3 regions of the Citrobacter sp. FDAARGOS_156 genome follow, and region 1 is predicted to be linked to each of the others. Evidence: predicted binding sites of a transcription regulator. Region 1 holds the regulator's gene; each other region holds the start of a gene.
What was found. The regulator CRP, encoded in region 1, controls carbon source genes, mostly activating them, when cyclic AMP is high. The targets are predictions, from matches to a motif close to ATGTGANNNNNNTCACAT.
Positions count from the first base shown of each region.

Region 2: a site for CRP is predicted at 4,852-4,869, ahead of cdd (cytidine deaminase). Genes of this name have one in related genera too.
Region 3: a site for CRP is predicted at 7,727-7,744, ahead of ldtB (L,D-transpeptidase). Genes of this name have one in related genera too.

Region 1 covers NZ_CP014030.2:4,570,088-4,580,987, reverse strand. Annotated here, with positions in the region: gene ppiA (peptidylprolyl isomerase A) at 215-787, shown strand; gene AL515_RS22720 (YhfG family protein) at 894-1,061, shown strand; gene AL515_RS22715 (putative adenosine monophosphate-protein transferase Fic) at 1,051-1,653, shown strand; gene pabA (aminodeoxychorismate synthase component 2) at 1,685-2,248, shown strand; gene argD (bifunctional acetylornithine/succinyldiaminopimelate transaminase) at 2,334-3,551, shown strand; gene AL515_RS22700 (YccS/YhfK family putative transporter) at 3,646-5,733, opposite strand; gene crp (cAMP-activated global transcriptional regulator CRP) at 5,785-6,417, opposite strand; gene AL515_RS22690 (OsmC family protein) at 6,724-7,128, shown strand; gene AL515_RS22685 (phosphoribulokinase) at 7,227-8,096, opposite strand; gene AL515_RS22680 (YheU family protein) at 8,150-8,368, opposite strand; gene AL515_RS22675 (hydrolase) at 8,365-9,387, opposite strand; gene AL515_RS22670 (ABC transporter ATP-binding protein) at 9,469-10,900, opposite strand, start outside.
Region 2 covers NZ_CP014030.2:3,227,678-3,238,577, reverse strand. Annotated here, with positions in the region: gene mglC (galactose/methyl galactoside ABC transporter permease MglC) at 1-22, shown strand, start outside; gene preA (NAD-dependent dihydropyrimidine dehydrogenase subunit PreA) at 80-1,315, opposite strand; gene AL515_RS15965 (NAD(P)-dependent oxidoreductase) at 1,309-2,550, opposite strand; gene AL515_RS15960 (DUF2542 family protein) at 2,784-3,023, opposite strand; gene sanA (outer membrane permeability protein SanA) at 3,026-3,745, opposite strand; gene cdd (cytidine deaminase) at 3,909-4,793, opposite strand; gene AL515_RS15945 (CidB/LrgB family autolysis modulator) at 4,942-5,637, opposite strand; gene AL515_RS15940 (CidA/LrgA family protein) at 5,634-6,032, opposite strand; gene dusC (tRNA dihydrouridine(16) synthase DusC) at 6,248-7,192, shown strand; partial or broken gene AL515_RS15930 (SAM-dependent methyltransferase) at 7,267-7,544, opposite strand; gene mdtQ (multidrug resistance outer membrane protein MdtQ) at 7,713-9,152, shown strand; gene AL515_RS15920 (DedA family protein) at 9,183-9,758, opposite strand; gene AL515_RS15915 (Yip1 family protein) at 9,921-10,508, shown strand; gene pbpG (D-alanyl-D-alanine endopeptidase) at 10,688-10,900, shown strand, end outside.
Region 3 covers NZ_CP014030.2:1,873,981-1,884,880, reverse strand. Annotated here, with positions in the region: gene AL515_RS09145 (glycyl-radical enzyme activating protein) at 1-160, shown strand, start outside; gene AL515_RS09140 (glycyl radical protein) at 166-2,598, shown strand; gene AL515_RS09135 (Cof-type HAD-IIB family hydrolase) at 2,768-3,583, shown strand; gene AL515_RS09130 (DUF1479 domain-containing protein) at 3,732-4,994, shown strand; gene AL515_RS09125 (hypothetical protein) at 5,064-5,918, opposite strand; gene AL515_RS09120 (ABC-F family ATPase) at 6,020-7,612, opposite strand; gene ldtB (L,D-transpeptidase) at 7,846-8,766, shown strand; gene AL515_RS09110 (anion transporter) at 8,861-9,970, opposite strand; gene mntR (manganese-binding transcriptional regulator MntR) at 9,967-10,440, opposite strand; gene mntS (manganase accumulation protein MntS) at 10,627-10,755, shown strand.

The DNA of each region.
Region 1 (10,900 bases):
AGATTTTAGGCGTTTTAGTGATGTATTTAAATGTTTTTTGGTAATTACTGAGCCTGTTACATTTTTGTATGTGATCGTGATCACATAGACATTTACGGCTATGAGGTTACATTTGTTTCAAGTACGTAAAATTAGGTAAAGGGATGGCCTTGTTCATGAAGGCTCTTTAGAATCAATCCACTTGCTTCATTTCTGCTCTTGTTAAGGAATTCTCATGCTCAAATCGACTCTGGCGGCTGTTGCAGCTGTTCTCGCTCTTTCTGCTCTCTCTCCCGCAGCGCTGGCAGCGAAAGGGGATCCGCATGTCCTGCTGACAACTTCTGCCGGTAACATTGAGCTGGAGCTGAACAGTCAGAAAGCCCCAGTTTCAGTGCAAAACTTTGTCGATTATGTCAACAGCGGTTTCTATAACAACACCACGTTTCATCGTGTGATCCCAGGATTTATGGTGCAGGGTGGTGGTTTTACCGAGCAGATGCAGCAGAAGAAACCTAACCCGCCAATCAAGAATGAAGCCGATAACGGACTGCGTAACACCCGTGGCACGATTGCTATGGCGCGCACTGCGGATAAAGACAGCGCGACCAGCCAGTTCTTTATCAACATTGCGGACAATGCATTCCTCGATCACGGCCAGCGTGATTTTGGCTACGCTGTCTTTGGTAAAGTTGTGAAAGGTATGGATGTCGCGGATAAGATCTCTCAGGTTCAGACCCACGATGTCGGTCCTTACCAGAATGTTCCGTCAAAACCGATTGTTATCCTTTCAGCCAAAGTCCTGCCGTAATCGTATTTTGCGCGGGCAGCGCTTGCCCGCGTTCTCTCCCTTCTCTGCGTAACCCGAAATTGCTGCTTATACTTGTGGCAAGTGTCGGCTCATTCAGGGAGGTCACGTGAAAAAACTCACCGATAAACAAAAGTCCAGGATCTGGGAACAACGGCGAAATGCCAATTTCCAGGCAAGCCGGCGACTGGAAGGCGTGGATATTCCACGGGTTACTCTGAGCGCTGAAGACGCCCTGGCGCGTCTTGAAGAATTGCGGAGGCACTATGAGCGATAAATTCGGTGATGGACGTGACCCCTATTTGTATCCGGGCCTGAATGTCATGCGTAACCGGCTGGGGGTTCATCAGGCGCAGCGTCTGGCGCAGGCAGCTTATGAGTTGACGGCGCTGCGCGCGGCAACTATCGAATTGGGCCCGCTTAAACGGGGTTTGCCGCATCTGTGTGCTATTCATCGCCAACTCTATCAGGATATTTTTGACTGGGCGGGACATCTGCGAGAAGTCGATATCTACCAGGGCGATACCCGCTTTTGCCATTTCGCTTATATCGAGAAAGAGGGCAATGCGCTGATGCAGGACCTGGAAGACGAGTCCTGGCTGGTGGGGTTGTCGCAAGAAAAGTTTGTCGACCGCCTCGCACACTACTACTGTGAAATTAATGTGCTGCACCCGTTTCGCATCGGCAGTGGTCTGGCGCAGCGTATTTTCTTCGAACAGTTGGCGATTCATGCCGGGTATATACTCAACTGGGAGGGCATCCAGGTTGAGGAGTGGAACCAGGCAAATCAAAGCGGTGCCATGGGGGACCTGTCCGCACTGCAGGCGATATTTCGTAAAGTGGTAAGCGAAGCCCTGGAAACTGAGTAGAATAGCGCGGTTCTTCTGTACCGGAGCCGCCATGATCCTGCTTATCGATAACTACGATTCTTTTACCTGGAACCTGTATCAATACTTCTGCGAACTGGGCGCAGATGTCCTTGTCAGGCGCAACGACGCGCTGACGCTGGCGCAAATTGATGCGCTGAATCCGCAGAAAATAGTGATTTCCCCGGGACCCTGTACGCCGGATGACGCCGGTATTTCGCTGGAGGTTATTCGCTATTTCGCAGGGAAGATCCCTCTGCTGGGTGTTTGTCTGGGCCATCAGGCGATGGCGCAGGCCTTTGGTGCGACCGTGGTGCGGGCAGCGAAAGTGATGCATGGTAAAACGTCGCCGATTACGCATAACGGGCAGGGCGTTTTTCAGGGGCTCGCCAATCCATTAACGGTAACGCGCTACCATTCTCTGGTGGTCGCACCTGAGACGTTGCCTGAGTGCTTTGAGGTGACCGCCTGGAGTGAAACGCAGGAGATCATGGGTATTCGCCACCGGGAGTGGGATATGGAAGGGGTGCAGTTTCACCCGGAGAGTATTCTCAGCGAACAGGGGCATCAGCTGCTGGCTAATTTCCTCAACCAGTGATTTGTGGTTGCTATTCAGTGATTTTTTATTCATATTTTGTGATTATAATTTCACTAGCATTTCTGCTTAACAGGGTGGTAATGACATGGCAACTGAACAAACTGCAATTACACGCGCGACATTCGATGAAGTGATTCTGCCGATTTATGCACCGGCTGAGTTTATCCCTGTAAAAGGGAAAGGGAGTCGAGTATGGGATCAACAGGGTAAAGAGTACGTTGATTTCGCGGGTGGTATTGCAGTTACCGCGTTAGGGCATTGCCATCCGGCGCTGGTTGAGGCGTTAAAAACTCAGGGCGAAACCCTGTGGCATACCAGCAATGTTTTTACCAACGAACCGGCGTTGCGCTTAGGCCGTAAAATCATTGATGCAACCTTCGCCGAACGCGTACTGTTCATGAACTCCGGTACCGAAGCTAACGAAACCGCCTTTAAGCTGGCGCGCCACTATGCCTGCGTGCGCCATAGCCCGTTCAAGACCAAGATTATTGCCTTCCATAACGCGTTTCACGGTCGTTCGCTGTTTACCGTATCCGTCGGCGGGCAGCCGAAATACTCCGACGGCTTTGGACCCAAACCGGCGGATATCATCCATGTACCGTTTAACGATCTGCATGCGGTCAAAGCGGTGATGGACGATCACACCTGTGCGGTGGTGATCGAACCTATTCAGGGCGAGGGTGGCGTTACTGCGGCAACGCCGGCATTCCTGCAAGGTTTGCGTGAACTTTGTGATCAGCACCAGGCACTGTTGGTATTTGATGAAGTACAGAGCGGAATGGGGCGTACCGGCTCACTGTTTGCCTATATGCACTACGGCGTGACGCCGGATATCCTGACCAGCGCCAAGGCGCTCGGCGGCGGTTTCCCGGTGAGCGCGGTGCTGACCACCCAGGAGATTGCCTCCGCGTTCCACGTGGGTTCACACGGCTCCACATACGGCGGTAACCCGCTGGCCTGCGCGGTTGCGGGAGCTGCGTTTGATATCATCAACACGCCGGAAGTGCTGGAAGGTATTCAGGCCAAACGCCAGGCGTTTGTTCAGCATTTGCAGAAAATTGACCAGCAGTTTGACATTTTCAGCGACATTCGCGGTATGGGACTGCTGATCGGCGCCGAACTGAAGCCGCAGTTTAAAGGCCGGGCGCGTGATTTCTTGTACGCCGCGGCGAATGAAGGCGTGATGGTACTGAATGCCGGGCCGGACGTGATGCGTTTTGCACCGTCGCTGGTGGTGGAGCAGGCTGATATTGATGAAGGGATGCAGCGCTTCGCGCAGGCCGTGGCGAAAGTGGTGGGTTGATGGATTGCCGGATGGCGCTACGCTGATCCGGCCTACGAATCACACCTTACCCCGTAGGCCGGATAAGGCGTTACGCCGCCATCCGGCAACTCTCTTAACCCTTCATATCCCGCAGTCGGCGGCTCAGCCAGATCCCATGGTGCGGTCGCTGACGCCATGCTACCGACGAAATGGTGTGCATGGTATTCAGATGCCCCAATATCCGCTGTAGGTGCTGCTCAAGGGTGCTTAAAGGCCCATGGGACAGCATCTCTGGCGCCTCGAGAATATTCACATCGCCGGAGCTTCCGGGGCCGTCATATTCCAGCCGCTGCTGGCAGCGTTGGATCGCAATTTCGCAGGATTCCAGATACCGCTGCGCCAAATCCGGCGTCAGCATCGTATGTTCCCTTGCCAGCGTAGTCATTGCGTTGATGTGTTCGACGATGAACTGGCTATGCGTAACCCACAGTTTCATGTCCGCCAGATAGTGCGAGTTGAACCTAGGCTCCTGCATCGCCTGGTTAAGTGAGTTGAACAGCGTGTTATGCGCCTGGTTGACCCGCATGCGTTGATACGCCAGCGGTGTGGCCTGGGGATCGTTGCTCAGGATCAGGCGAATAGCCTCCTGATCGGCTTCTAACGCATCGTGGGCGTTTTTACGCAGCAAACCGCTCTGCCACTGCGGCCACAGCCAGAGCATTCCGCCAAAGGCGATCAGGCAGCCAGTGACCGTATCGATAAACCGCGGCACGATAAACTGTTCCCCGTTCAGCGTCAGCAGTTGCAGGGTATATACCGCGGTGACCGTAAAGCCGACGGTAGCCCAGCCGTAGTTTTTGCGGATGGTCAGATAACTCACCAGGGTTATCAGCAGCATGCCTGCCAGCGTGTAACCTTCCTGAATATGAAAGTGCAGTGTGACGCCGGCGATCACCAGGCCGACTAGCGTCCCTACTGAACGGTGTAAAATACGTACCCGGGTCGCCCCATAGCCATTTTGCGTGACGAACAGGATTGTCATCAAAATCCAGTAGGGTTTTGGCAGGTGTAAGGCGCTGCCCATCAGGCTGGCAATGCTCAACATGACGCTGATGCGTCCGGCATTACGCAGCGCCGGGGATTTCAACGACAGATAGCTTTTCAGGGCAGGGATCAGCGGCAGCCGACGCTGCTTGTCAGCCATTAAATCCCGGGCATACAGTGGTCGCTGGGTGCGTAGCACACGGGCAATACGGCTGAAGTGCCAGTAGCAAAATTGACCCACCGGATTGTCCGGATGTTGGTTGGCGATTTTCTCCAGCGTGCCAATTTGTTTATCCATTGAAAAACGCGTCGGCAAACGGTGATACAAAATATCATCGGCCAGTACGCGAAGGCGTTCGGCGACGGTGCGCGCATTCCAGCGAATCACTTGTTCGGCGTGGCTACGTTCGACCAGCTTTTGCACCTCTTCCGGCTGGTGGAGGCTAACGGAAATATGTTCCTGTAAATCGAGCGCCTCCTGAAAGGCACGTAGCAGGCGCTTATAATCGTTGTTGCGATGCGCCGACAGCATATGCATTTGCTGATAGCACTGGGTAATTAAATCCACCGCTTTTTGCTGGCGCACCAGCAGGGGAGGAAGCGCTTTTTCGGGATCGGCATGCTGGGTCAGCATGCTGTACTTGGCCTCACAGTAATCGGCTAATTCGCGGTACAACAAACTGAGCGATTCACGCAGCGGCTGCTCGCGCCACATCCAGAACCAGAACCAGTTGAACAGGCCGTACCACAATGTGCCCAGCGCGTAGATTAGCAGCGGCTCCCAGACGGGCATGTTCCCGGCCAGGCTGAGCGTGAAAATTGCCGCGATAAGCGAGGCAGGTAGTAGTCGCGCATGCAGAGGGCCTAATTCTGCGGTTACACCAAGAATCAGCGTCAGGCCGGTGAGGATCAGCGGCAGCGGTATATCTTTTGCCAGCAGTAACTGCATGATCAGACTGCATCCGGCAAACAAAGACGCGCCAATCACTAAGCGTTTGAAAAAGCGCTTATGCGGGGTATCAAGACCGGCAATATTGCAGCAGGCAGGGACGAGGGAGAATAAGAGCCCCAGATGAAGCTGACCAATGATAAGGCCGACAGCCACAGGTAAACATAGCACCAGCGTCTGTCGTAGTGCGTAGTTGATCTCGGGGTGATAAATCAGTCTTCGCCACATCGGAGCAAACAAAAATGGCGCATTACTACGTAACACGCCATGTCGATGGGATTAACGCGTGCCGTAGACGACGATGGTCTTACCATGCGCGGAGATCAGATTCTGATCTTCCAGCATTTTCAGGATACGACCAACGGTTTCACGGGAACAGCCAACGATCTGGCCAATTTCCTGGCGGGTAATTTTAATCTGCATGCCGTCCGGGTGAGTCATTGCGTCAGGCTGTTTCGCCAGATTCAGCAGAGTCTGGGCGATACGACCAGTTACGTCGAGGAAGGCAAGGTTGCCTACTTTTTCAGACGTTACCTGCAGACGACGAGCCATCTGAGAAGACAGACGCATCAGAATATCTGGGTTGACCTGGATTAATTGGCGAAATTTTTTGTAGGAAATTTCAGCGACTTCACATGCGGTTTTGGCACGTACCCAGGCGCTACGTTCCTGGCCTTCTTCGAAGAGGCCTAATTCACCAATAAAATCGCCCTGATTCAGATAAGAGAGGATCATTTCTTTCCCTTCTTCATCTTTGATCAGCACTGCCACTGAGCCTTTAACGATGTAATACAACGTTTCCGCTTTTTCACCCTGGTGAATCAGCGTGCTCTTCGATGGGTACTTATGAATATGGCAATGAGACAAGAACCATTCGAGAGTCGGGTCTGTTTGCGGTTTGCCAAGCACCATGCGCGGTTATCCTCTGTTATAAGCTGTCTCCAGAGCCAAAAAACAACCTGTCTCTGGGTTTGCAAAAATGTGCTTCCCGCTACCTGGGAAGGGGGCTGTCAATACGTGCGACGGCCTGTAATGTGATGTCCTCTGCATACATGCAGTACGTCAATGTATTACTGTAGCATCCTGACTGTTTTAGCATAGCTTTCGCCGTGTGTCTCCTGGTGTCTCGCTTCAGCATGACGCAGGTCGCCTTCCATTGCGAGAATTGTTATGTACGCGTAATCTGTCAGGAAAATTGAAACATTGGAGTTACGAAATATGCAAGCGCGTGTAAAGTGGGTTGAGGGGTTAACCTTCCTCGGTGAGTCCGCCTCAGGCCACCAAATTTTGATGGACGGTAACTCTGGTGATAAAGCGCCGAGCCCGATGGAAATGGTCTTAATGGCTGCGGGCGGTTGCAGCGCAATTGATGTGGTGTCGATCCTGCAAAAGGGGCGTCAGGATGTGACCAACTGCGAAGTGAAGCTGACCTCCGAGCGTCGTGATGAAGCGCCGCGCCTGTTCACCCATATCAACCTGCATTTCATTGTAACGGGTAACGACCTGAAAGATGCGTCTGTGTCTCGCGCAGTTGACCTCTCGGCGGAGAAGTATTGTTCCGTAGCTCTGATGCTGGAAAAGGCGGTGAACATTACCCATTCTTATGAAGTCGTTGCCGCGTAATTGCTGATGCCGGATGGCGGCGTTGCCTTATCCGGCCTACAGGATGATGTTGAGTCGTAGGCCGGATAAGCGAAGCGCCATCCGGCGCTTTCCACATATCACTCTATCTTTTTACCTTCCATCAGTCGCTGGACCAGCGGTAGCATAATCAATTCCATCGCCAGACCCATCTTACCGCCCGGCACGACCAACGTATTGATATGCGAAATGAATGAGCCCTGCAGCATGGCCAGTAGCCAGGGATAATCGATGCCTTCCAGATTACGAAAATGAATCACGACAAAGCTTTCATCCAGTGACGGAATGCTCCTGGCGGCAAAGGGATTAGAGGTATCGACGGTCGGTACGCGTTGGAAGTTAATATGCGTGCGGGAAAACTGTGGGGTGATGTAATTGATGTAATCGTCCATTGAGCGCACCACCGAGTCCATTACCGCTTCACGTGAATGCCCGCGTTCGCTGGTATCGCGGGTCAGCTTCTGGATCCACTCCAGGTTTACGATCGGCACCACGCCAACCAGCAGATCGACATGCCGGGCCACGTTTTGCTGTGGGGTGACAACGCCACCGTGCAGTCCTTCATAGAACAGGACATCCGTCGGTTCAGGCAGCGGCTGCCAGGGCGTAAATGTCCCCGGAACCTGATTCCACGGTACGGCCTCATCGTAGGTGTGCAGATATTTACGCGACTGACCTTTGCCCGTCTGGCCGTATTCAATGAAGGTTTGCTCCAGCAGACCGAAGTCGTTAGCTTCGGGGCCGAAATAGCTGATATGCCGCCCGGCATCGCGTGCTTTGCGAATCGCCATGTCCATTTCCGGACGGGTATAGCGATGAAAACTGTCACCTTCCACCTCGGCGGCGCGCAGATTTAACTGCGCGAAAATTTTACGAAACGCAAGGCTGGTGGTGGTGGTCCCCGCGCCGCTGGATCCTGTTACCGCAATCACCGGATGTTTGGCAGACATAACAACTCCATGAAATGGTTGTAATTATAGTAAAGTCGGCCGGCGGCTACGGGTTACTCGTGAATCTGCTTCCTCGGCATAATGTTGACCGTTTCATGCAGTTCGGACCACACCAGCATGGCCTCACCTGATTGTAGTTGGCGTTTGACGTCGGCGACTTTTTGTTCGAGCGAGCGTTCATGTTCACCATAATCGGTGCCTTCGCGCAAGACAAAGCTTTCAATCAGATTGTCCAGCGCGTCCGGGGAGATGTCTTGCCAGGGGATGATCATGATGACGCCTCCAGATACGTTGTCAGCCAGTCCGGGATTCTGGATTCCAGCCACATCTCCGGATGGCGTATCGTACCGCCAATGAATCCGACATGGCCGCCGTGTTCGGTGAGTTGATATTCCACCTGTGAGGGCAGATTTTCCGGTTCAGGGATCACATGACTATCCATAAACGGATCGTCCTTGGCATGAATAATCAGCGTGGGTTTGGCTATCTGATTAAGCAGCGGCATGGCGCTACACTGACGGTAATAGTCTATCGCATCGGCGAAACCGTGAATTTTGGCGGTGATCAGATCGTCAAAATCGCGAATGCGACGCAGAGATTTCAACTGGGCCAGACTCACCGGCAGCGAGCCAGGATAAGCCTCAAGCTTACGCGAGGCATTGGCTTTCAACAGGTTAAGCAGGTAGCGCTGATAGACCTTGGAGAATCCTTTGTCCATATGGTAACTACAGGCTTCCAGCACGAAAGGCGCGGAGACGATAACCGCGGCATCAATGGGGATCGTGTTCCCTTCTTTTGCCAGCAGGCAGGCCAGCATGTTTCCACCGAGCGAATAGCCAACCGCAGCGGTGGGTACACGACCGAACTCACGCTCCAGCCAGTGTAAAAACCAGGTGCCGTCTTCTGTTTCACCGGAGTGATAAATTCGGTTCAGACGATTGGGTTCACCGCTGCAGCCGCGAAAATGCATCACCACGCCCAGCCAGCCGCGCTTTTGTGCTGCTTCAATCAGGCCATGTGCGTAGGGGCTGTTCAGACTACCTTCCAGACCGTGAAAAACCACCAGGCGCGGTTTGTGTTTCGCCTGTTGCGGATCTTCACTCCACGCAAGATCGACGAAATCACCGTCGGGCAATTCCAGACGCTGCCAGTGGGCATCGAACTTCACCTTGCGGCGAATTAAACGCGGCAGCATCGTCTGTAAATGACGGTTACTGATACCGCGCATCGGGCGGAATTCTCGCGAATCGTCGGTAGGTGGGGTCATTTCTGTGGACGTGATTTCAACCATAACACCAGAGCAATTAATAATCGGAAAGAATAACTATACCGTGCGCAGCGCGTGCGGGTTAGCCAATATGTGATTTTGTGCTTACTCGGCCAGCATCTGCTCAAGCTGCTCCTGCGCGTCCAGCCAGGCCATCTCACACTCTTCCAGCCCGGACTTCGCGCTTGCCTGTTGTTGCAGACATGCCGTGAGCTCAGCTTTACGGCTTTGGTCGTACAGTTCGCTGTCGCCGAGTTTCTCTTCCGCCTGTGCCAGCTGTGCGTGCAGTTTCTCCATCTCTTTTTCCAGACGAGTAATCTCTTTACGCAGCGGTTGCGTCAGGGTGCGCAGTTCCGCTTCGCGACGCTTCTGGTCTTTACGCGCCTGGGCGCTGTTAACGCTCTCTTTCGCCGGTTCGTCGCCCTGGCTTTCCTGTTTTTGCACATCGCTCAGCCACTGCTGATAATCCTCCAGATCGCCGTCAAACGGCTCGACTTTCTTGTCGTGTACCAGATAGAGGTCGTCGGTGGTGGAGCGAATCAGGTGACGGTCGTGCGAAACCACGACCAGCGCGCCTTCAAAATCGATCAGCGCTTCGGTCAGCGCCTGACGCATATCTAAATCCAGGTGGTTGGTCGGTTCATCGAGCAGCAGTAGGTTCGGGCGCTGCCAGACGATCAACGCCAGCACCAGACGCGCTTTTTCGCCACCGGAGAAGCGACGGGTTTCTTCGCTGACTTTATCGCCCTGGAAGCCGAATCCGCCGAGGTAGTCTCGCAGTTTCTGCTCAAGCTCCTGCGGCGCCATGCGCGCCAGGTGCTGGATAGGCGATTCATCGGCGCGTAAAAACTCCAGCTGGTGCTGAGCGAAGTAGCCCAGCTTGATGCCTTTCGCCAGGCCAATCTCGCCGCTGATGGGGGCCAGTTCGCCGGCCAGCAGCTTAATCAGCGTTGATTTACCCGCACCGTTGCGGCCTAACAGGCCGATGCGAGAACCCGGCACCAGATTCAGTTTGATAGAGTCGAGGATTGTGCGATCACCGTAGCCAGCACTCACTTTTTCCATTTTCAGCAGCGGATTAGGCAGGCTTTCAGGTTCACGGAAGCTGAAATGGAACGGGTTATCGACATGGGCTGGAGCGATAAGCTCCATACGCTCCAGCATTTTGATACGGCTCTGCGCCTGCTTTGCTTTGGTGGCTTTAGCACGGAAACGATCGATATAGCTTTGCAGATGCGCCACACGCTCCTGCTGGCTTTCGTACATGGCCTGTTGCTGCGCGAGGCGGGTCGCACGCTGGATTTCAAACGCGCTGTAGTTGCCGGTGTACTCGAACATGGTTTGTTGTTCGATATGGATAATTTTATCCACCACCGGATCGAGGAAGTCGCGGTCGTGGGAGATCAAAATCAGCGTGCCCTGATAGCTTTTCAGCCATCTTTCCAGCCAGATCACCGCGTCGAGATCGAGGTGGTTGGTCGGTTCATCGAGCAGCAGCAGGTCTGAACGGCAAATCAGCGCCTGTGCCAGGTTGAGA
Region 2 (10,900 bases), 1.3 Mb from region 1:
GAAATACGCGCGTAAGAAGTAATCGTACAATGTAAAAAGCCCGGTGCAGCGCAATCTGCACCGGGCTTTTTTATCTGCGTTACAACGTTAACGCATGTTCTTTCTCTCCGGGTTTAAATTTCACCTCGCCCAGATCAATACAGGCTACCGGGCAAACGTGACCGCACAATAAGCATCCCACACATTTTTCCGTATTGCAGTGTGGTGTACGGGTTTCCTCATTCCATTCCATCGCCTGATGCCCACCGTCGTAACAGGAGATGTAGCAGCGCCCACAGCCAACGCATTTATCCAGATGGATGTTCGGATAAACGATGTAGCTACGGTCAAGCTCCTCGGCGGGGATGATATTACTATTAGCAAGCCCCACCATCTCCTCCAGTGAATCAAACCCTTGATCGGCGAGGTAATGTGACAGCCCGCTGATCATGTCCTCCACAATCCGATAGCCATACTGCATGATCCCGGTGGTCACCTGCAGCGTGGCCGCGCCTAACAGTAAAAACTCGGCGGCATCTTCCCAGGTCTCAATTCCCCCGATGCCGCTAATCGGGAAATCGCGCAGTTCGGGATGCGTGCGCAACTGTTGGATAAATCGCAGGGCGATAGGCTTGACGGCCTTGCCGGAGTAGCCGGAAATACTGGATTTACCGTTGACGACCGGCATCCCGATTTTCCTGTTCAGGTCGATATTAGTGATGGATTTAACCGTATTGATGGTCGCGATACCGTCCGCACCTCCGCGTTTTGCCGCCAGCGCCACTTCACACATATCACCAATATTCGGCGTCATTTTAGCCAGCATTGGCAGAGACGAGCCGCGTTTCACTGCCCGACAATATTTTTCAACCAGCTCAGGGCTTTGTCCTACATCGCTGCCCATAGCATGCGAGGTCATTTGCGGGCACGAGAAGTTACACTCGATCATGTCGGCACCTGCCTCTTCAACCAGGCGGGCCAGTTCCTGCCACTGTTCTTCGTTTTCACCCATGATCGACGCAATCAGGACCTTATCCGGGTAGTCTTGTTTCAGTCGCCGAATAGCAGCCAGATTCTCCTCCAGCGGATGCTCGGCAATTTGCTCCATGTTTTTGAAGCCAATAAAGCCGGTATCTTCTTTGGTCAGATGGTCAAAGCGCGGGGAGACTTCATTGGCAATAAAGAACCCGATCGTTTTAAAAACAATGCCGCCCCAGCCGCTATCATAGGCTTTGGCGCACATCTCATAGCAGTTGCCTACCGGAGAAGAAGAGAGGCAGAACGGGTTGGGAAATTTGACGCCGCAAAAGGTAATAGAAAGATCTTTCGTTAACATGAGCAAGCTCCCTCTAAATAGTGATGAATGGCCTGAGCGGCTTCTTTTCCGGTTTTCACGGCGTATACAACGGTTTTATCGCCTTTAACAATATCGCCCGCGGCAAACATAACCGGATCGGCGGTTTGGTAATTGTGCGTATCGATAAGATTGCGCTGTGGCTTTAACGCGGCAAAATCATCAAGCTGCGCATGTTGACCGACGGCAAGAATAATATGTTCGGCTTCAAGCGAGAGTTCTCCTGGCAGGCGTACGTGCTTAAAGGTTACGCGATTTCCACTAACCGCCACAGGCGTGAAACCGTCAATAATTGATACCCCTAATGCCTGGGTGCTGTTGAACTCTTTGTCGCTGGCAGGGAATTCGGCTAGTTCTTCACGCGCGACACAGGTGACGGACGGGCAGCCCAGCAGTTTCAGTGTACTGGCGACATCCATCGCCACATCGCCGCCGCCGATGATCAATGCACTTTTTGCGACGGTAATATCGCCGCTGGCTTGTCGGGCGCGCTGCAGGAAATCGACGGCAATTTCAACGTGATTCGCTCTCTCAAACAGAGGTAACGTTGAACCATAAGACATCCCTACGGTAACCAGTACAGCGCGATATTCAGCTTTGAGTTGCTCAATGGAAAGGGCATGGCCAACTTCACAATTGCACGTGATGGTCACGCCCATTTCAATGATTCGGGCAATTTCAAGATCCAAAACCGATTGCGGCAAACGAAACTCAGGGATGCCATAGCGCAACCAGCCACCTGGCTGAGCCTGTTTTTCGAAGAGGGTGACGTCATAACCAAGATTGCTCAGCGTTACGCTGGCCTGTAATCCTGCCGGGCCCGCACCGATGACGGCGACCTTGCCCAGCGTTTTTGTTGCCGGCTGATATATTTTCATCGCGGTCTGCTGTTCAAAATCGGTTATAAAGCGCTGCAGACGCGCGATATCAATAGGTTTATCAATTCCTGAACGCGTACATCCGCGCTGGCATAATTTTTCGGTTGGGCATACGCGGGCGCACACCGCACCGAGCGCATTATTTTCGCGGATAGTTTCGGCTGCGCCTTTAAAATTACGGAAATAAATGGAGCGAATAAATTTCCCCGGGTCGGTTTGCGCCGGGCAATCCTGGCTACAAGGGGCATCGTGACATAATAAACAGCGGGAAGCCTCTTTTATGGCTAATAAAGGGGTAAAAGCAGGCGTGAGCTCATCCAGATAATTTTGTTGTGGCATATTTTCTTCCTTAATGCTTGAGTAAATTAAGGCAAACCGTTAATAACAAAATATAAAAAGTGAAAGGCTATTCTTAAGGCTAAGCACTGCAGGAAGAGTATTCTGTGAAAGGATTCACAAATAGAAGATAGTTTGAGGGAAATGCTGGCGGGCAGCATTAATCCCTTATATTGAAATGGTAACCATTATCATAATATTAGCTATTCTCAAGTGCTAATATAACGGTAATCTCTTTAGCGATAAAAGACTAAATAAATAACCATACCGAAAGATAAACATCCGCATCCGGCATAAACTAATACATAAGACCAGAACTGTAATGGGGCTTCATTCCGGTAGGCATAAACCGGCTCACGCGCATTCTTCTTAATTTTATCTACCGCGCCAGTACGCCAGCCTTTCCAGGCTTCACGGAAACAAAAGAGGGGAATGAGCAGAAAGGCCAATACGACGAAGAGAGTTTGTACATCCATGCTTATTTTCCTTGTTTCTTTTGTAATTCGAGTAATTGTTCTGCAGTGACTGCCGGATATCCCTGAGCATCGTCAGGTACCTGATGCATGGTCGGGATGGGCACCAGCGGACCTAAAAAACGTGGCTCGCGTTTAAAAAGGTAGAGATCGGCCAGCGCACCAAAGCGAGCACCGAATTCGCGCACCCGCACGGTAAGCATATCTTTTGGCGAAGGTACCGCATAACACTGGGCCTGAATCCCCATATGTAGCGCAATAAACAACGCTCGCTCACAGTGGAATCGCTGGGTAATGATGATGAAATCGTTGGTATCGAATACTTTGCGGGTGCGTACAATCGAATCAAGCGTACGGAAGCCTGCGTAATCAAGCACGATGTCAGCGGGATCGACGCCCGCGGCAATCAAGTCTTTACGCATCGTCATCGGTTCGTTATAGCTTTGCTGCGCGTTGTCGCCGCTAAGTAGCAGATAGTTTACTTTGCCGCTGTTATACGCATTTAATGCGCCCTGAATTCGGTAGCGATAATACTGATTGATGACGCCGGTACGGTAGTATTTTGCCGTGCCGAGGACAACGCCAACCTGACGGTAGGGGAGATCCTGTAATTCGTCATAGATGTAGGGGGCCGTCTTCCAGCTCATCCATCTGTCGAGTCCAAGCACAGTCAACAGCAGCAAGCCTACCAGGACTAACAGGCTGTAAAACACGCGCTTTAACATGCAGAAAACTCGTTATTTGGATGGAATTTCAATCAGGCTACTGTACCCAACGGCGGAGCGCAAGAAACAGCAGTCTGATTGAGGGGATTTTAGGCATTCTGCGTATTGCCGGATGGCGGTGTAAACACCTTATCCAGCCTACGAACTGGCGTTATTGAAACCATTAACCGAGTAGTACGCGCTCGATATTGTCGCAGCCCAGCGCATTCAGCGTGGCAGATGTCGCGTCCCACTGGATAAGCGCCGCATCCGCTTTTTCTGCCAGCACCGCACGTTGAATGTCCGGATAGTCGTAACCGTTCAGACTCAGCAGGTTTAATGCACCCTGCAACGGTGGCAGCGTTGGGTTGAAGGCGGCGTTTTCAGCATAACTGCCGCTGAAAATTTGACCATCCTTACACTCCAGCGCCACGCCGCTCGGGGATTTGCTGTACGGCATGTGGCATCTGTTGGCGGCGGCAATCGCCGCCTGGGTCAGCGCATCGCCTTGCAGCGCGAAGCCGTGATCTTGGTCATCCATCAACAGCGTTTTGATGTCGAGATCTTTTGGGCCAAAAGCGTCCGGCAGATAGTCGCGTAGTGCGTGTGGTTCACGCCCAGGCAGGTGAATACGTAAATCCAGTCCGCTGTTCAGCTCATTCATAAACTGACGGCAGTGCCCGCAAGGGGTGTAGTTGACGGTAATCGCAGCGAGTCCTTTTTCACCACGTAACCAGGCATGGCTGATGGCGCTCTGCTCGGCGTGAACGGTTTGCTGCATTGTGGCACCAAGAAACTCCATATTCCCACCGAAATACCAGGTTCCGCTGATACCTCGTGAGATTGCGCCAACGTTGAAGTTGGACAGCGGAGTACGCGCGCAGGCCGCAGCTAAAGGCAGCAGAGCGAATGCCAGCGCGTCTTCGTCCAGTCCCGATTCGCGTTTCAGCAATGAAACCTGCTCAGCCGTCAGCATGGCGGGGAAATGTACATCCGCCAGAATAGGGGCCAGGACTGATTGCAAGTTATCCGCGAGTTGGGCAAAAGCAGTTTGAAAACGTGGATGCATGGCGTTGCCTCATAACAATGTAATGGAACCGTAGTTTACGGGCCTGATAGGGCTTTATATGTGATCCAAATCTCATTGTTTATGCAACTAATGAAACTTAAATGAAAAATGTGCAACGCATCGCAAATAAACAGCTTAAAAATGCAGATTAGCCAACCACTGCCAGGATAACCGGGAACAGGAATGGGGCAACCAATGAGGTAATAATCCCGCAAATCACCAGCGCCAGTGAGCTAAACGCGCCTTCCTGGTAGTCCAGTTCCGCACAACGAGCTGTGCCCAGGGCGTGCGAAGCGGTGCCCATGGCCAGCCCACGAGCGGCCTTGGTGCGAATACGCATCGCATTAAGCAGGGTATGGCCAAATACGGCGCCGAGGATACCGACAAAAATAACGCATACGGCGCTGATAGCTGGAATGCCGCCAATACTGCCACCCACAGCCATAGCGATAGGCGTGGTTACCGATTTAGGCATAATAGACGCGGCAATTTGCGGTGATGCGCCCATCAACAAAGCGATTGTTGTACCTGTTACCATCGCCACAACGCTCCCGGCAAAACAGATTGCGATAATGGATTTCCAGCGGGCACGGATTTGGTGCAGCTGCTCATATAACGGATAGGCTAGCGCGACGACAGCAGGTTGCAGTAAATCGTTCAGCACCTCGCTGCCTTTGAAGTAGTGATCGTAGGGGATACCGGTCAGCATCAGAAAGGGAATAATCACCACCATGGCGACCAGCAACGGGTTCAATAGCGGCATTTTAAATCGCGCTGCCAGCTTACGTGCAGCAAAAAATACCGCCAGGGTGAGGGGTAACGACCACCAGATATACGACATCATTGTTTAGACCCTTTTTGGCCAACGATTTTGCGTTCGCCGTGAACAATGTGCGAGCTCCAGCTCACTACCAGGAATACGACCAGTGTACTGATGGTGCAGGACACCACGACCGGACCAAATTGTGCGCGTAGCAAGTCAAAGTACTGCATGATCCCCACGCCAATCGGGACAAACAGCAGGGCCATGTAACGAATCAGTACGTAGCACCCTGGGTTTACCCATTTTGCTGGTAAGATCTGTAATGCCAGTAATACAAACAGAATCAGCATGCCGATAATGCTGCCTGGAATCGTTATAGGCAGCAGTGATGCAAGAAAAATACCTGCGTAGAGGCAGGCATAAATGAGGACGAATGCGCGTAAATATTGCCAGATAATGTTCAGTGACTTGCTCATAATTGAAACCCTTGACGAGACTGATTCATCATACAATTAAACTTTAAAACGTGCTACCGATCACATCATGAATTCTAAGCATAGTGGAAATAGATATCAGGAACATCAGGCAATACCCCCAATCAGCATAACCAAATCTGTGCCCGGCGCTGAGACGCTTTAATCTCCTGCATAGAGACGTTACCATAGCGCCTCTCTTTTTTGCGGGTAACAATATGCGTGTTTTACTGGCGCCGATGGAAGGCGTGCTCGACTCACTGGTGCGCGAGCTGCTGACTGAAGTAAATGATTATGATCTCTGTATCACCGAATTTGTTCGCGTGGTAGATCAACTACTGCCGGTAAAAGTCTTTCACCGCATTTGCCCTGAACTTCTTAACGCCAGCCGCACGACATCCGGTACGCCGGTGCGTATACAACTGCTGGGGCAGTATCCGCAGTGGCTGGCAGAAAATGCAGCCCGCGCGGTTGAGCTGGGTTCGTATGGCGTCGATCTAAATTGTGGATGCCCGTCGAAACTGGTGAATGGCAGCGGCGGCGGCGCAACGTTACTGAAGGACCCTGAGCTGATTTACCGTGGCGCTAAGGCCATGCGTGATGCGGTTCCGGCCCATTTACCGGTGACGGTAAAAGTGCGTCTGGGCTGGGACAGCAGTGACAGGCAATTCGAAATTGCTGATGCCGTCCAGCAGGCCGGTGCCAGCGAGTTGGTGGTACACGGTCGAACCAAAGAACAGGGCTATAAGGCCGAGTACATTAACTGGCAGGCCATTGGCGAGATTCGCCAGCGTCTCAATATCCCGGTTATCGCGAATGGTGAGATCTGGGACTGGCAAAGCGCACAGGACTGTATGGCCATCAGCGGATGCGATGCCGTCATGATCGGGCGCGGTGCGCTTAATATCCCGAATTTGAGTCGCGTGGTGAAATATAATGAACCGCGTATGCCATGGCCTGAAGTCGTGACGTTACTGCAAAAATATACCCGACTGGAAAAACAAGGTGATACCGGGCTGTATCATGTGGCGCGTATCAAACAGTGGCTGGGCTATCTTCGTAAAGAATATGTTGAAGCGACAGAACTGTTTCAGGAAATTCGGGCTTTGAATAATTCACCGGATATTGCACGCGCGATTCAGGCCATCACAAGTGTTGCCTGATTTATTGCCGGATGGCGGCAATTTGTTCAACCGATGGACCCCATTCATCCAAACCTGGTTTTATCTTTAATCCCCCCCTGGCTGAGCGGCGCGGTATAAATAGGATGTTCAGCGGAAAAAACCAGCATTCCGCACGGTATTAATGATTGGTAAATGGTTTGCAATAATCGTTCTATATCGTGCAAATAATGCAGTGCCAGTGAGCTAAATCAAGAATATTTTTTCCCTGTAGGGGAGGGAATATGGCTTGTATTGTTGGCCACTCTGGTGCGCCGTCGAGTCCCTTTACTGAACGAACCAGCGTGGCATATCCGGCAAAGAATGTCGGGTCATCATAGATATTTTGTGACATTACGCCTCCATTTATAATTTATTGGAATTATTTTGACAGAACCATTTGCCATGTATATGTTTCTTTATTATGTGATTTTATTTCAAAAGATGTATTGCCACGCGTAACTAAAAAAGAGAATGCGGTAAGTCGTACTCTCTGTGCATCTTTTCTTACCTGTATATTCCCATGAATCGTAACTCTGTTCTTGTTGCAACGGCATGTTTGCCGCTGCTTATTTTGATGGTCGGTTGTGCGCCTATGCATGACAATCGTCAATCGCTGTCACAGCAGACGCCCGCTGTGAACGTTGACTCCGCGTTGCCCGCGGCATTAAAAAATGGTTGGCCGGACAGCCAATGGTGGAAGGCGTATCACGATCCACAGCTGAATGCGTTGATTGACAGCACCCTGAAGAATTCTCCAGACATGCAGGTAGCAGAACAGCGCATTCAACTGGCAGAAGCGCAGGCTAAAGCGGTTAAGGCGCAGGATGGTCCAGAAGTTGATTTTTCCGCAGACGTTGAACGTCAAAGAATGTCGGCAGAAGGTTTAATGGGACCGTTTGCCATTACCGATCCTGCTGCAGGCACGACCGGGCCGTGGTACACCAATGGAACCTTTGGCTTAACCGCAGGCTGGAACCTGGATCTGTGGGGTAAAAACCGGGCTGAAGTGGCGGCGCGTATTGGCGAGGTGAAAGCGCGTGAGGCTGAACGTGAGCAAACTCGCCAGCTACTGGCGAGCGGCGTATCGCGTTTGTACTGGGAGTGGCAGACACAGGCGGCGCTTAAAACCGTGCTGACGCAGATTAAAACCGAGCAACAGAACGTCATCACCGTCGATCGTCAACTGTATCAAAACGGGATTACCTCTTCTGTCGAAGGTGTTGAAACGGATATCGATTCCAGTAAAACGGAGCAGCAGCTGAACGATGTCAGCGGCAAAATGAAGGTGATAGAGGCGCGGCTGAGCGCACTGACCAACTCGCAATCTTCCGTCATGAAGCTTAAAGCAACGACGCTGCCGGCGGTAGAAAGCCAGCTACCGTCACAGCTTGGTTATTCGCTGCTGGCCCGCCGCCCTGATTTACAGGCCGCGCATTGGTACATCGAGTCATCGCTGAGCAGCATTGATGCGGCAAAAGCGGCATTCTATCCGGACGTTAACCTGATGGCGTTTTTACAGCAGGATGCGCTGCATCTGAGCGATTTATTCCGCCATTCCGCACAGCAGATGGGCGTGACGGCTGGACTGACGCTGCCTATTTTTGATAGCGGCAGACTGAATGCGAATCTCGATATCACGAAAGCGCAGAGTAACCTGACGGTGGCAAATTACAACAAGGCAGTGGTCGATGCGGTGAATGACGTGGCGCGTGCGGCATCACAGGTAGAAACGCTGGCGCAGAAGAACCAGCATCAGCAGCAAATTGAACATGACGCACAGCGCGTCGTGGGGCTTGCGCAGGCACGATATAGCGCCGGTATCATTGCAGGTTCCCGGGTTAGCGAGGCCAAAATTCCGGCATTACGCGAACAGCTTAATGGTCTGGTTCTGCAGGGACAGTGGCTGGATGCTTCTATACAGCTGACCAGCGCACTGGGCGGCGGTTACCGCGCCTCCTGATAGTCTGACCCGGCAGAAGCCTCTGTCGGGTCAATTTGCGTGTTCTTTGCGTTTACTTCGCCGTTTCATCCACCAGCGGGCAGCCACTACAACGCCGATAACCAGAACCAACCACACCCCATGTTTAATATGCTGGTCGAGGCTATGCAACCATGGGGCAATCACTTCACCGCCCACATAGCCGAGCGTGGTAAACAGCAATGCCCAGACAAACGCCCCCAGGATATTCAGTGGGATGAAAATCTTCGGTGGCAGGTGGCTGGCCCCAATCAGCAACGGGCCAATGACGCGAAAACCGTACATAAAGCGCGTGCCGACCACAAACAGGTAGGGACGCCGTTGGATCATCTTCTGCGCGTAGTGGATTTTTGCCCGATGACGCGAGAAACGACGTAAGATTTTGCCGCCAAAACGACGCCCAAGTAAGAAGAGTAACTGATCGCCAATCATCCCACCCAACGCGACGGAGAGTACCACCAGCGGAAATTTAAGAATTCCCTGATGCGCAGCAACACCGCCTAGCAAGGTAATGGTTTCGCCTTCGGCAAGGCTGCCAATAATCAGCGCCGCATAGCCGTATTGCTCAACATAATGCGTTATATCCATACGTTGTATGACCTCCACGTTCCATAGCATACACCCAGTGAATAGTTCATGCCGGAAAAGCAGCAACTCAGCGTATCGGTATTTTTCATGTGTACATAAAATAATCAAAAGCTGAATTATACTTGAAGTGTTGAGGTCCGGAGCTGACAAGAAGGGGGCGGTATGAACCATGTCTGGGGGCTGTTTTCCCATCCCGATCGTGAAATGCACGTGATCAACAGCGAAAACGAAAGTGTTTCGCATCACTATACCCACCATGTATTGCTGATGGCGGCAATCCCGGTGATTTGTGCGTTTATTGGCACCACGCAAATTGGCTGGAATTTTGGCGACGGCAATATACTGAAGTTATCCCTGTTTACCGGATTTGCGATGGCAATTCTGTTTTACGGCGTGATGCTGGCGGGTGTGGCCATCATGGGCAGAGTTATCTGGTGGATGGCGCGTAATTACTCGCGACGCCCGTCGCTGGCGCATTGTATGGTCTTTGCCGGATATGTTGCCACGCCGCTGTTTTTAAGCGGGCTGGTGGCGCTGTATCCGCTGGTCTGGCTGTGTGCGCTCGTGGGAACCATCGCGCTGTTTTACACCGGCTATTTACTCTATCTCGGTATTCCAACGTTCCTGAATATCACTAAAGAAGAAGGGCTGAGCTTTTCCAGTTCAACGCTGGCGATTGGCGTGCTGGTGCTGGAGGTTCTGCTGGCGATTACGGTGATCCTGTGGGGTTACGGGTACCGATTGTTCTAGGCGTACAACCTGTCTGTGCTGCGTTGTTGGCGTAAAAGTCAGCAACGCAGCATTTCGAGATGATTCTTCTGTAGCGGCAAACCTGCCGGATCGCTATGATGCCAGAGCTAGCCTGAGATAATCCTTATTTCAGGCGGTGTGCGTTGTGACGTGCGTGAACCATTATCAGAAACCTCATCATGCTGAAATTCCGAGTTTCATTATTAAGTCTTGCCCTGGTGCTGGCTGTTCCTTTTGCACCCCAAGCCGTAGCGAAAACGGCGACTACTGCAGCGGCATCTCAACCTGAGATTGCTTCCGGTAGTGCGATGATTGTTGATCTGAATACCAACAAAGTTATCTATTCGAACCACCCGGACCTCGTGCGTCCGATTGCATCGATTACCAAATTA
Region 3 (10,900 bases), 2.0 Mb from region 1:
GATCCATTTTTTGCCCTACCACACGCTAGGCATCAACAAGTACAACTTACTCAATCAACCCTACAACGCCCCGGATAAACCGCTTGATGCGCCTGCGCTGCTCAAATTTGCCCAGCAGTACGCCAGCCTTAAAGGTTTAACCGCGACCCTACGAGGATAATCGCCATGACTACTCTGAAACTGGACACACTCAGCGATCGTATCAAAGCGCATAAAACGGCCCTGATCCACATCGTGAAACCGCCGGTTTGTACCGAGCGCGCCCAGCACTATACCGAGATGTACCAACAGCATCTGGATAAACCCATCCCGGTACGCCGTGCGCTGGCACTGGCTCATCACCTGGCGGAACGCACTATCTGGATCAAGCATGACGAGTTGATCATCGGTAACCAGGCAAGCGAAGTACGCGCCGCGCCAATCTTCCCGGAATACACCGTCTCCTGGATTGAAAAAGAGATCGATGATCTCGCCGACAGGCCCGGTGCAGGCTTCGCGGTTAGCGAAGAGAACAAGCGCGTATTGCATGAGGTGTGCCCATGGTGGCGCGGTCAGACCGTACAGGACCGCTGCTACGGCATGTTTACCGACGAACAAAAAGGGCTGCTGGAAACCGGCATTATCAAAGCTGAAGGTAATATGACCTCCGGCGACGCACACCTGGCGGTGAACTTCCCGCTGCTGCTGGAAAAAGGTCTCGACGGTCTGCGCCACAAAGTCGATGAACGTCGTTCCCGCATTAATCTGACTTGTCTGGAAGACCTCCATGGCGATCAGTTCCTGAAAGCGATTGATATCGTGCTGGAGGCCGTCAGCCTGCACATTGAGCGCTTTGCCGCGCTGGCGCGTAAAATGGCGTCCACAGAAACGCGCGCCAGCCGCCGTGATGAACTGCTGACCATGGCGGAAAACTGCGATGTCATCGCCCATGAGCCGCCAAAAACGTTCTGGCAGGCGCTGCAGTTGTGCTACTTCATCCAGTTGATCCTGCAAATTGAATCGAACGGTCACTCCGTATCGTTTGGCCGCATGGATCAGTACCTCTATCCGTTCTACCGTCGTGACGTAGAACTAAACCAGAGTCTCGATCGTGAGCACGCCATTGAGCTGTTGCACAGCTGCTGGCTGAAATTGCTGGAAGTAAACAAAATTCGCTCTGGCTCCCACTCGAAAGCCTCAGCAGGCAGCCCGCTGTATCAGAACGTGACCATCGGTGGCCAGAACCTGGTCAACGGTCAGGCGATAGATGCCGTCAACCCGCTCTCCTATGCCATTCTGGAATCCTGTGGCCGACTGCGCTCTACCCAGCCGAACCTCAGCGTGCGTTATCATGCGGGGATGAGTAATGACTTCCTGGATGCCTGCGTGCAGGTGATCCGCTGCGGCTTCGGGATGCCAGCCTTTAACAACGATGAAATCGTCATTCCGGAATTCATTAAGCTGGGCATTGAACCGCAGGACGCCTATGACTACGCAGCTATTGGTTGCATCGAAACCGCTGTTGGCGGGAAATGGGGCTACCGTTGCACCGGCATGAGCTTTATTAACTTTGCCCGCGTGATGCTGGCGGCGCTGGAAGGCGGACGCGATGCCACCAGCGGCAAAGTATTCCTGCCGCAGGAAAAAGCGCTTTCAGTCGGCAACTTTAATAATTTCGATGAAGTGATGGAGGCCTGGGATACGCAGATCCGCTACTACACGCGCAAATCCATCGAAATAGAGTATGTCGTCGACACCATGCTGGAAGAAAACGTACACGATATTCTGTGCTCTGCGCTGGTAGATGATTGTATTGAGCGCGCGAAGAGCATTAAGCAAGGCGGCGCGAAGTATGACTGGGTATCCGGTCTGCAGGTGGGTATCGCCAACCTCGGCAACAGCCTGGCAGCAGTGAAGAAACTGGTCTTTGAACAGAGCGCTATCGGTCAACAACAACTGGCCGCCGCGCTGGCTGATGATTTTGATGGTCTGACCCACGAGCAGTTGCGTCAACGCCTGATCAACGGCGCGCCAAAGTACGGCAACGATGACGATAGCGTTGATGCGCTGCTGGCTCGCGCTTATCAGACCTACATTGACGAACTTAAGCAGTATCACAACCCGCGTTACGGCCGTGGTCCGGTTGGCGGCAACTACTATGCCGGGACCTCGTCTATCTCCGCAAACGTACCATTCGGCGCGGCAACGATGGCAACGCCGGATGGCCGTAAAGCGCATACTCCGCTGGCAGAAGGCGCCAGCCCGGCCTCCGGTACGGACCATCTCGGTCCAACGGCGGTAATTGGCTCTGTAGGTAAACTGCCTACCGGCTCAATCCTCGGCGGCGTACTGTTAAACCAGAAGCTGAACCCGGCTACGCTGGAAAATGAGTCTGATAAACAGAAGCTGATGATTCTGCTGCGTACCTTCTTTGAAGAGCACAAAGGCTGGCATATTCAGTACAACATCGTTTCTCGTGAAACGCTGCTGGAAGCCAAAAAACACCCGGATCAGTACCGTGACCTGGTGGTGCGTGTCGCGGGTTATTCCGCCTTCTTCACCGCGCTGTCTCCGGATGCGCAGGACGATATCATCGCGCGCACTGAACATATGCTGTAACCCCCTCCCGCCCGGTGGCACTGTGCTTACCGGGCCTACATACTCTCCCTTTAGCCGGGTAAGGCGAAGCTGCCACCCGGCCTTTTACTTTCATTCGAAATTAAATTTGTGCTACAGGTCACATTGTTATTAGAATGTTTCTGGTTGCAGTTATAAGCCAGGAGCATATATGACCATCAACGTTATCGTCACCGATATGGACGGAACGTTTCTCGACGACGCCAAGCAATACGATCGCGAACGCTTTATGGCGCAGTACCAGGAACTGAAAAAAAGAGACATTGAATTTGTCGTGGCCAGCGGCAATCAGTACTACCAGCTTATCTCCTTCTTCCCCGAGCTGAAAAATGAGATCTCCTTTGTTGCCGAAAATGGAGCATTGGTATTCGAACATGGTAAGCAACTGTTTCACGGCGAGCTGACCCGCCACGAATCCCGCATTGTCATTGGCGAACTGCTCAAAGATAAGCAGCTCAACTTTGTGGCCTGTGGACTGCAAAGCGCCTACGTGAGCGAAAATGCCCCAGAGTCCTTTGTCGCGTTGATGGCAAAACACTACCATCGCCTGAAACCCGTAAAGGATTACCAGGATATCGACGATGTGCTGTTCAAGTTCTCGCTGAATTTACCTGACCAACAGATCCCATTAGTTATCGATCACCTTCATTCTGCTCTCGACGGCATTATGAAGCCCGTCACCAGCGGCTTTGGGTTTATCGACCTGATCATTCCCGGCTTACATAAAGCCAACGGGATCAGCCGTCTGTTAAAACGCTGGAACCTGTCACCACAAAACGTGGTCGCCATTGGCGACAGCGGCAACGACGCGGAAATGTTGAAAATGGCGCACTACTCTTTCGCCATGGCTAATGCAGCCGAGAACATCAAATTTATTGCCCGCTATCAGACCGACGATAATAACCATCAAGGCGCGCTGAACGTGATTCAGGCGGTGCTGGATAACACTTCGCCTTTTAACGCCTGATCCTGCCAACCGGAGTACCTGCTCCGGTTCTCACCGTTTTTGCATTCCGTGCACACCATCAAGTTTTTAAACTTGCATTAACTTATTTTTAACTTATATTGCACTTGTAAGTTAGATTAGTTTCAAATGAAAGTTATGCGAGGTGGTTATGGCTTTTACTTTTACCAGCGACACATTGCCCGCCGATCACAAAGCGGCAATCCGTCAGATGAAACAGCAACTGCGGGTACAGCTTGGGGATGTTCAGTTGGTCTTCAATCAGCTGAGCGATGCCATTGCCACCCGCGTGGCGGAAATCAACGCCCTCAAAGCGCAAGGCTCCCCGGTATGGCCGGTGTTGTCCTATACGGATATCAAAGCGGGTCGCGTGAGTGCAGAGCAGCGTGAAGAAATTAAGCGTCGCGGATGCGCGGTCATTAAGGGGCATTTCCCCCGCGAACAGGCGCTGGCATGGGATCAGTCGATGCTCGATTACCTGGATCGCAACCATTTTGATGACGTCTACAAAGGGCCGGGCGATAACTTCTTCGGCACCCTGAGCGCATCGCGACCTGAAATCTACCCCATTTACTGGTCCCAGGCGCAGATGCAGGCCCGCCAGAGTGAAGAAATGGCCAATGCACAGTCGTTCCTCAATCATCTTTGGACATTTTCAAGCGAAGGTAAACAATGGTTTAACCCGGATGTCAGCGTTATCTACCCTGACCGTATACGCCGCCGTCCGCCGGGAACCACATCCAAAGGGTTGGGCGCGCATACGGATTCCGGCGCGCTGGAACGCTGGCTGCTGCCTGCGTATCAGCGGGTATTTGCTCATGTTTTCAATGGTAAACTGGACGATTACGATCCGTGGCAGGCAGCGCATCGCACCGAAGTAGAAGAGTACACGGTGGATAACACCACCAAATGTTCAGTGTTCCGTACCTTCCAGGGTTGGACAGCACTGTCCGATATGCTGCCAGGTCAGGGATTGTTGCACGTGGTCCCTATTCCAGAAGCGATGGCATATGTGCTGTTACGCCCATTGCTTGACGATGTGCCGGAAGATGAACTGTGCGGCGTCGCGCCCGGCAGAGTCCTGCCGATTTCCGCGCAATGGCATCCGCTGCTGATTGAAGCGCTAACCAGCATTCCACAGCTGGAAGCCGGAGACTCAGTGTGGTGGCATTGTGATGTCATTCACGCCGTCGCGCCGGTAGAAAATCAACAGGGTTGGGGCAACGTGATGTACATCCCTGCCGCACCGATGTGCGAAAAGAATCTGGCCTACGCTCACAAAGTGAAAGCCGCGCTGGAAAAAGGCGCGTCGCCGGGTGATTTCCCGCGCGAGGATTATGAAACGAACTGGGAAGGACGCTTCACGCTGGAGGATTTGAATATCCACGGTAAACGCGCGCTAGGGATGGAATAATCCTTCCCCTTTCATCGCTTTTAAAATAGTCCGGTTTTCTTCATTATATGATAAAAACCGGGTATTTTTTTATTCTACTGAAATTGCTGCCAGTTTCCATTTATCCTTTTCTTTGAGCATAGTAACGTTAATCTCGCCAGACTCTCCGTTTTTAAACTCTACGCTTCCAGACAAAGAACCAACATCATTTACTACATTGAAACTATCGAAACTGTATTCACTAATATCATCAAAATGAACAGACTCGGTTACAAGCTTAAAATCCTCGCTGTTCATTTTTCTTTGCAAAGAAGAAGAGCTTGCCTGATAAGCCTGAATATATTTTCCATCACGGAGCAAATCTATCTCTGTTCGCGCAGCATCCTTCAAATCACCCATCGTGGAAAAAAGGAAAGTGCCAAGGCCGATAAAAATAATCAGTGCGGCAATCACCGCTCCCGCAATAACAAATTTCCTTTTCTTCTTGTCTGCTAACAGACCACGAACCTGCCATCCCGCATCACGAACAATATCAAAAATAGGATCGGTAATTTCCGTTGATACAAATTTATAGCCATCAATTTTACCGAAGCTACCATCTTCTTTTTTACCCCAGGATCCCCCAGCAGAAAACTCAAGGCGTTTCCCTATTTGGACAGATTTGCTTAATCTGAACCCACCCAAATCTGCATCCCACTCCACATCGGTCGTTTTTTCACGATAAGTAATTTGCTTTTTGCTTTCATTGAAAAACAGTCTTAACTCATATTGTTTTTGCAATCCGTATTGACTGAAATAATCTATCCACTCAGCATCTTCGATATTCCAGGATGCAACAATATCATCACCATCTTCACGTAAAATGAAAGGATGCTCGTTGCTGTTGTTTAAATTTAGTAAGTTTAATTTAAGATTGGCTAAAGAGAGTGGTTCCATCTGACTCATTTTCTTTCCTTGCGTAGGTCGTTATGGAAAGTATCTTAGCCACAATTGTGGCTAAGATTAATCAGTAGAACTTTTTTTCAGAAAAGTGCGGGGAGAGAGACTTATTCGACGCCTTTACTCCGCAGGTAATCTTCGTAGTTGCCGGTGAAGTCGATCACGCGTTCCGGCGTAATTTCAATCACGCGGGTTGCCAGGGAACTGACGAACTCACGGTCGTGAGAAACAAAGATCAGCGTGCCCTGGTACATTTCCAGCGCCATGTTCAGCGACTCGATAGATTCCATATCCAGGTGGTTGGTTGGTTCATCCATCACCAGAATATTCGGTTTCTGCATCATCAGCTTACCGAACAGCATGCGTCCTTTTTCACCACCGGAGAGCACTTTTGCAGGCTTCTTGATATCGTCCTGGCTGAACAGCAGACGACCGAGGAAGCTGCGCACAACCTGCTCATCATCGCCTTCTTGTTTCCACTGGCTCATCCATTCGAAAACGGTCAGATCGTTTTCAAACTCGTATTCGTGATCCTGCGCGTAGTAACCAACCTGGGCGTTTTCAGACCACTTAACGGTACCGTTGTCCGGCTGCAAATCGCCAACCAACGTTTTCAGCATGGTGGATTTACCCACGCCGTTGGCACCAATGATGGCAACCTTCTCCCCCACTTCCAGCAGCAGGTTGAAGTTTTTAAACAGCGGGCCTTCATCAAAACCTTTCGCCAGCGCTTCCACTTCCAGCGCGTTACGGAACAGTTTCTTATCCTGCTCGAAACGGATGAACGGGTTCTGACGGCTGGAGGCTTTCACTTCATCGAGCTTGATCTTATCAATCTGGCGCGCACGAGAGGTCGCCTGACGAGATTTAGATGCGTTGGCGCTAAAGCGGCTGACGAAGGATTGCAGATCGGCAATCTGTGCTTTCTTCTTGGCGTTATCGGCCAGCAGACGTTCACGCGCCTGGGTTGCCGCCGTCATGTATTCGTCGTAGTTACCCGGATAAACACGCAGTTCGCCGTAGTCCAGATCCGCCATGTGCGTGCAGACCATGTTCAGGAAGTGACGATCGTGCGAAATGATGATCATGGTGCTGTCACGCTCGTTCAGCGTCTGCTCCAGCCAGCGGATGGTGTCGATATCCAGGTTGTTGGTTGGTTCGTCGAGCAGCAGAATGTCCGGGTTAGAGAACAGCGCCTGTGCCAGAAGCACACGCAGTTTCCAGCCGGGCGCGACTTCGCTCATCGGGCCGTAATGCTGCTCTACCGGAATACCGACGCCCAGCAGCAGTTCACCCGCACGCGCTTCCGCAGAGTAGCCGTCCATTTCGCCGTACTGAACTTCAAGGTCAGCCACTTTATAGCCGTCTTCTTCGCTCATCTCGGCCAGAGCGTAGATACGGTCGCGCTCCTGCTTCACTTCCCACAGTTCAGCGTGCCCCATAATTACTGTGTCGAGAACAGTGAACTCTTCAAAGGCGAATTGATCCTGACGCAGCTTACCGATGCGCTCATTCGGATCGAGGGAAACGTTGCCCAGCGTCGGTTCGAGGTCGCCGCCGAGAATTTTCATAAAGGTGGATTTACCGCTACCGTTCGCGCCAATCAGGCCGTAACGATTGCCGCCGCCAAATTTGACGGAAATATTTTCAAACAGCGGCTTACTGCCGAACTGCATAGTGACGTTGCTGGAAACTAACACTGGCGTATCCTGAAAGAGAAAGAAATATGTGACAAACCGCTTATTATGCCATAACTCTGCAATAAGATCGCGCCGTTCATGCAGCACAGATAAAGTGAAAGCAAAAGGAAAAAAATGTGATTTAGTACACATCCGAATTCCTTGTTGCTCAGAATGCACATATAATGCCTGCCCAACACTACATAAATCTCAACCCACTAGCCTGCCTGGCACTGAATCTCGCATACATGAACATGAATATGAAATTAACAACGCTTTTCGCGGCGGCACTCGCAATAGTTGGTTTTTGTAACACCGCTTCTGCCGTCACGTACCCGCTGCCTACCGATGGCAGCCGTTTGATTGGCCAGAACCAGGTCATCACGATTCCTGAAGGCAACACCCAACCGCTGGAATATTTTGCGGCGGAGTATCAGATGGGTCTGTCTAACATGCTGGAAGCTAACCCGGGCGTGGATACCTTCCTGCCGAAAGGCGGCACAGTGCTGAACATTCCTCAGCAGTTGATCCTGCCGGATACCGTGCATGAAGGTATTGTGATTAACAGCGCCGAAATGCGTCTGTACTACTACCCGAAAGGTACTAACACCGTCATCGTTCTGCCTATCGGTATCGGCCAGTTAGGTAAAGACACCCCTATCAACTGGACCACCAAAGTTGAACGTAAGAAAGCGGGTCCAACCTGGACGCCAACCGCGAAAATGCATGCGGAATACCGCGCTGCGGGCGAACCGCTGCCAGCAGTTGTTCCGGCAGGTCCGGATAACCCGATGGGTCTGTACGCGCTGTATATCGGTCGCCTGTACGCCATCCACGGCACCAATGCTAACTTCGGCGTCGGCTTACGCGTCAGCCACGGCTGCGTGCGTCTGCGTAACGATGACATCAAGTTCCTGTTTGAAAATGTGCCGGTCGGTACTCGCGTCCAGTTTATCGATGAGCCGGTAAAAGCCACTACCGAACCAGACGGCAGCCGTTACATCGAGGTACATAACCCGCTGTCTACGACTGAAGCACAGTTTGAAGGCGGGGAAATCGTACCAATTACGCTGAATAAGAGCATTACCAGCATCACCGGTCAGTCTGACGTCGATCAGGCCGTCGTTGAGCAGGCGGTACAGAACCGTTCTGGTATGCCGGTTCGTCTGAACTAATCGGCTATACATGCCCGATGGCGCTACGCTTATCGGGCCTACCAGCACTGTAGGCCGGATTAGGCGCCAGCCGCCATCCGGCACACCACATCAATTACATCATCAACAGCAAGCCATATCCCACCAGCGCCGCCCATATCAGCATCGGCACCGAATACAGATGAAAACGCCACCAGATGCGTCGGTCATTTGCCATGCGTAAAGCAATCAGATTCGCCAGCGACCCCGGCAACAGGCCAAACCCTCCGATATTAACTGCCCAGGCCAACAATAGCGTCGGCGGAACATAGTTGAGCAACAAAATCGTGCTGGGAACGTTACTGATAAACTGCGACAAGCCGATTGCCGTCAACCACAGCCCCGGTGCTGAAAGCGTGCCAATCTGACTGGTTATTCCGTGTAACACCGGCAACTGCGTCAGCAAATGCACATCAATAAACATCGCCATAAACACTAACAGCAACGTCCAGTCAACGCTGAGGATCACACGGCGAGCCAGCACCATGAACCCCGCGGCGACGATCGCCAGGCCCCACAGCTCTTGTTTTAACTCCAGTGCCGCCAGGAAGATGATATACAACGCCAGACAGCTCCACACCAGACGCGGTTGCCAGTCAGGTGCGGACGTACCGGTGTGATAATGCAATGCTTTATTCGGGAAACTGAACCAGCACAGCACCACCAGCGTCAGCATCATGGCCCCCGCAAGCGGCGCCATTTGCCAGGTAAATGCGGCAAATGACAAGCCAGACCGCCCCCACATCAGAATGTTTTGCGGGTTACCTATTGGCGTGAGCAACGATCCGGCGTTAACCGCCAGCGCTTCAAAGATAATCAGGCGATTCACCGGAATAGCGCACAATTTTTTCAGGGTGATCGTCAGCGGAACAACAATAAACAGCGCCACATCATTGGTCAGAAACGTCGACAGCAGCGCCGCCGCCAGCACCATAAATATCGCCAACTGGCGTTCTGTGTTGAAGCGGCGAGTCATCTTGCGCCCTAACACATCAAAATAGCCGCTGAGCTCCACGCCTTTGGTCAGTAACATCAGGCCGCTAAGCGTAATAATCGTGTGCCAGTCAATAGCCCCCGGCCACAGCCGGGGCGCAAATGGCGTGAAAAGGCTCAGTGCAACCCCAACAATGATTAACAGTTGGAAAAAGCGATCGCGCTGTAAGGCGCGTAGCAAAGGGAAACTCATTCAGAGTCTGTTCCTTGCTGTTGCGTAAACCGGCTAAAAGCCTCCAGTGTTTCCTTACTGACGTGATGCTCCATTCCTTCCGCATCGCGACGGGCAATTTCCGGGCTGATACCTAACATCAACAGGAAATTCTCCACAATCTGATGACGCTCCCGACTCTCCTGAGCTAATCGCTCACCTTCTGCGGTTAAAAACACGCCCCGCCAGGGGATCATTTCAATCAACCCAACGGAGGCAAGGCGTTTAAGCATTTTGGCAACCGTCGGCTGGGAAACCCCAAGCCGCGCGGCCATATCTACCTGGCGTGCTTCACCCACCTCGATAATGAGATCGGAAATCAGCTCTACGTAGTCATCAATCAGCTCACGGCGATGCGCCTCCCGGACCTGACGAAATCCTTCAACGTGTTCTTCGACATTCACCAATTGCGTCACTTTTTTTGTTGTTGGCATACCTGCGCGACGACTCATTCTGCTTCCTCGTTACTGTGACGCGTTAACGGCATCTGATTAGAGAACGCTCATTGTAAACCAGAGTTGCGTGGGCACAAAAAATTAACGTTTTAGCAATAGCTATATAATATAGCCTGTGCTATATCTGTATATAATAAAGACATCCCTCAAGGACTGATGGGATCGTGAAGTCAGGAGGTTTATATGAATGAATTTAAGAGGTGTATACGCGTGTTTAGCCACTCTCCCTTTAAAGTACGGTTGATGCTGATCTCTATGCTGTGTGACATGATTAACGGCAAACCAGAGCAGGATAAATCCTCAGCAAAATAATGCGGCGTCGCGGTACGCCGCTTCATTTCTTTGCCGTAACCTGATTACGGTGATAGGTTTCGTCCGAATAACCCTTCTTTTTGTCTGTTTTGCAGTTGCCCTCTCAAAACAATTTCTTTGTAGTAGTTGACCTTCTCTTGCACAC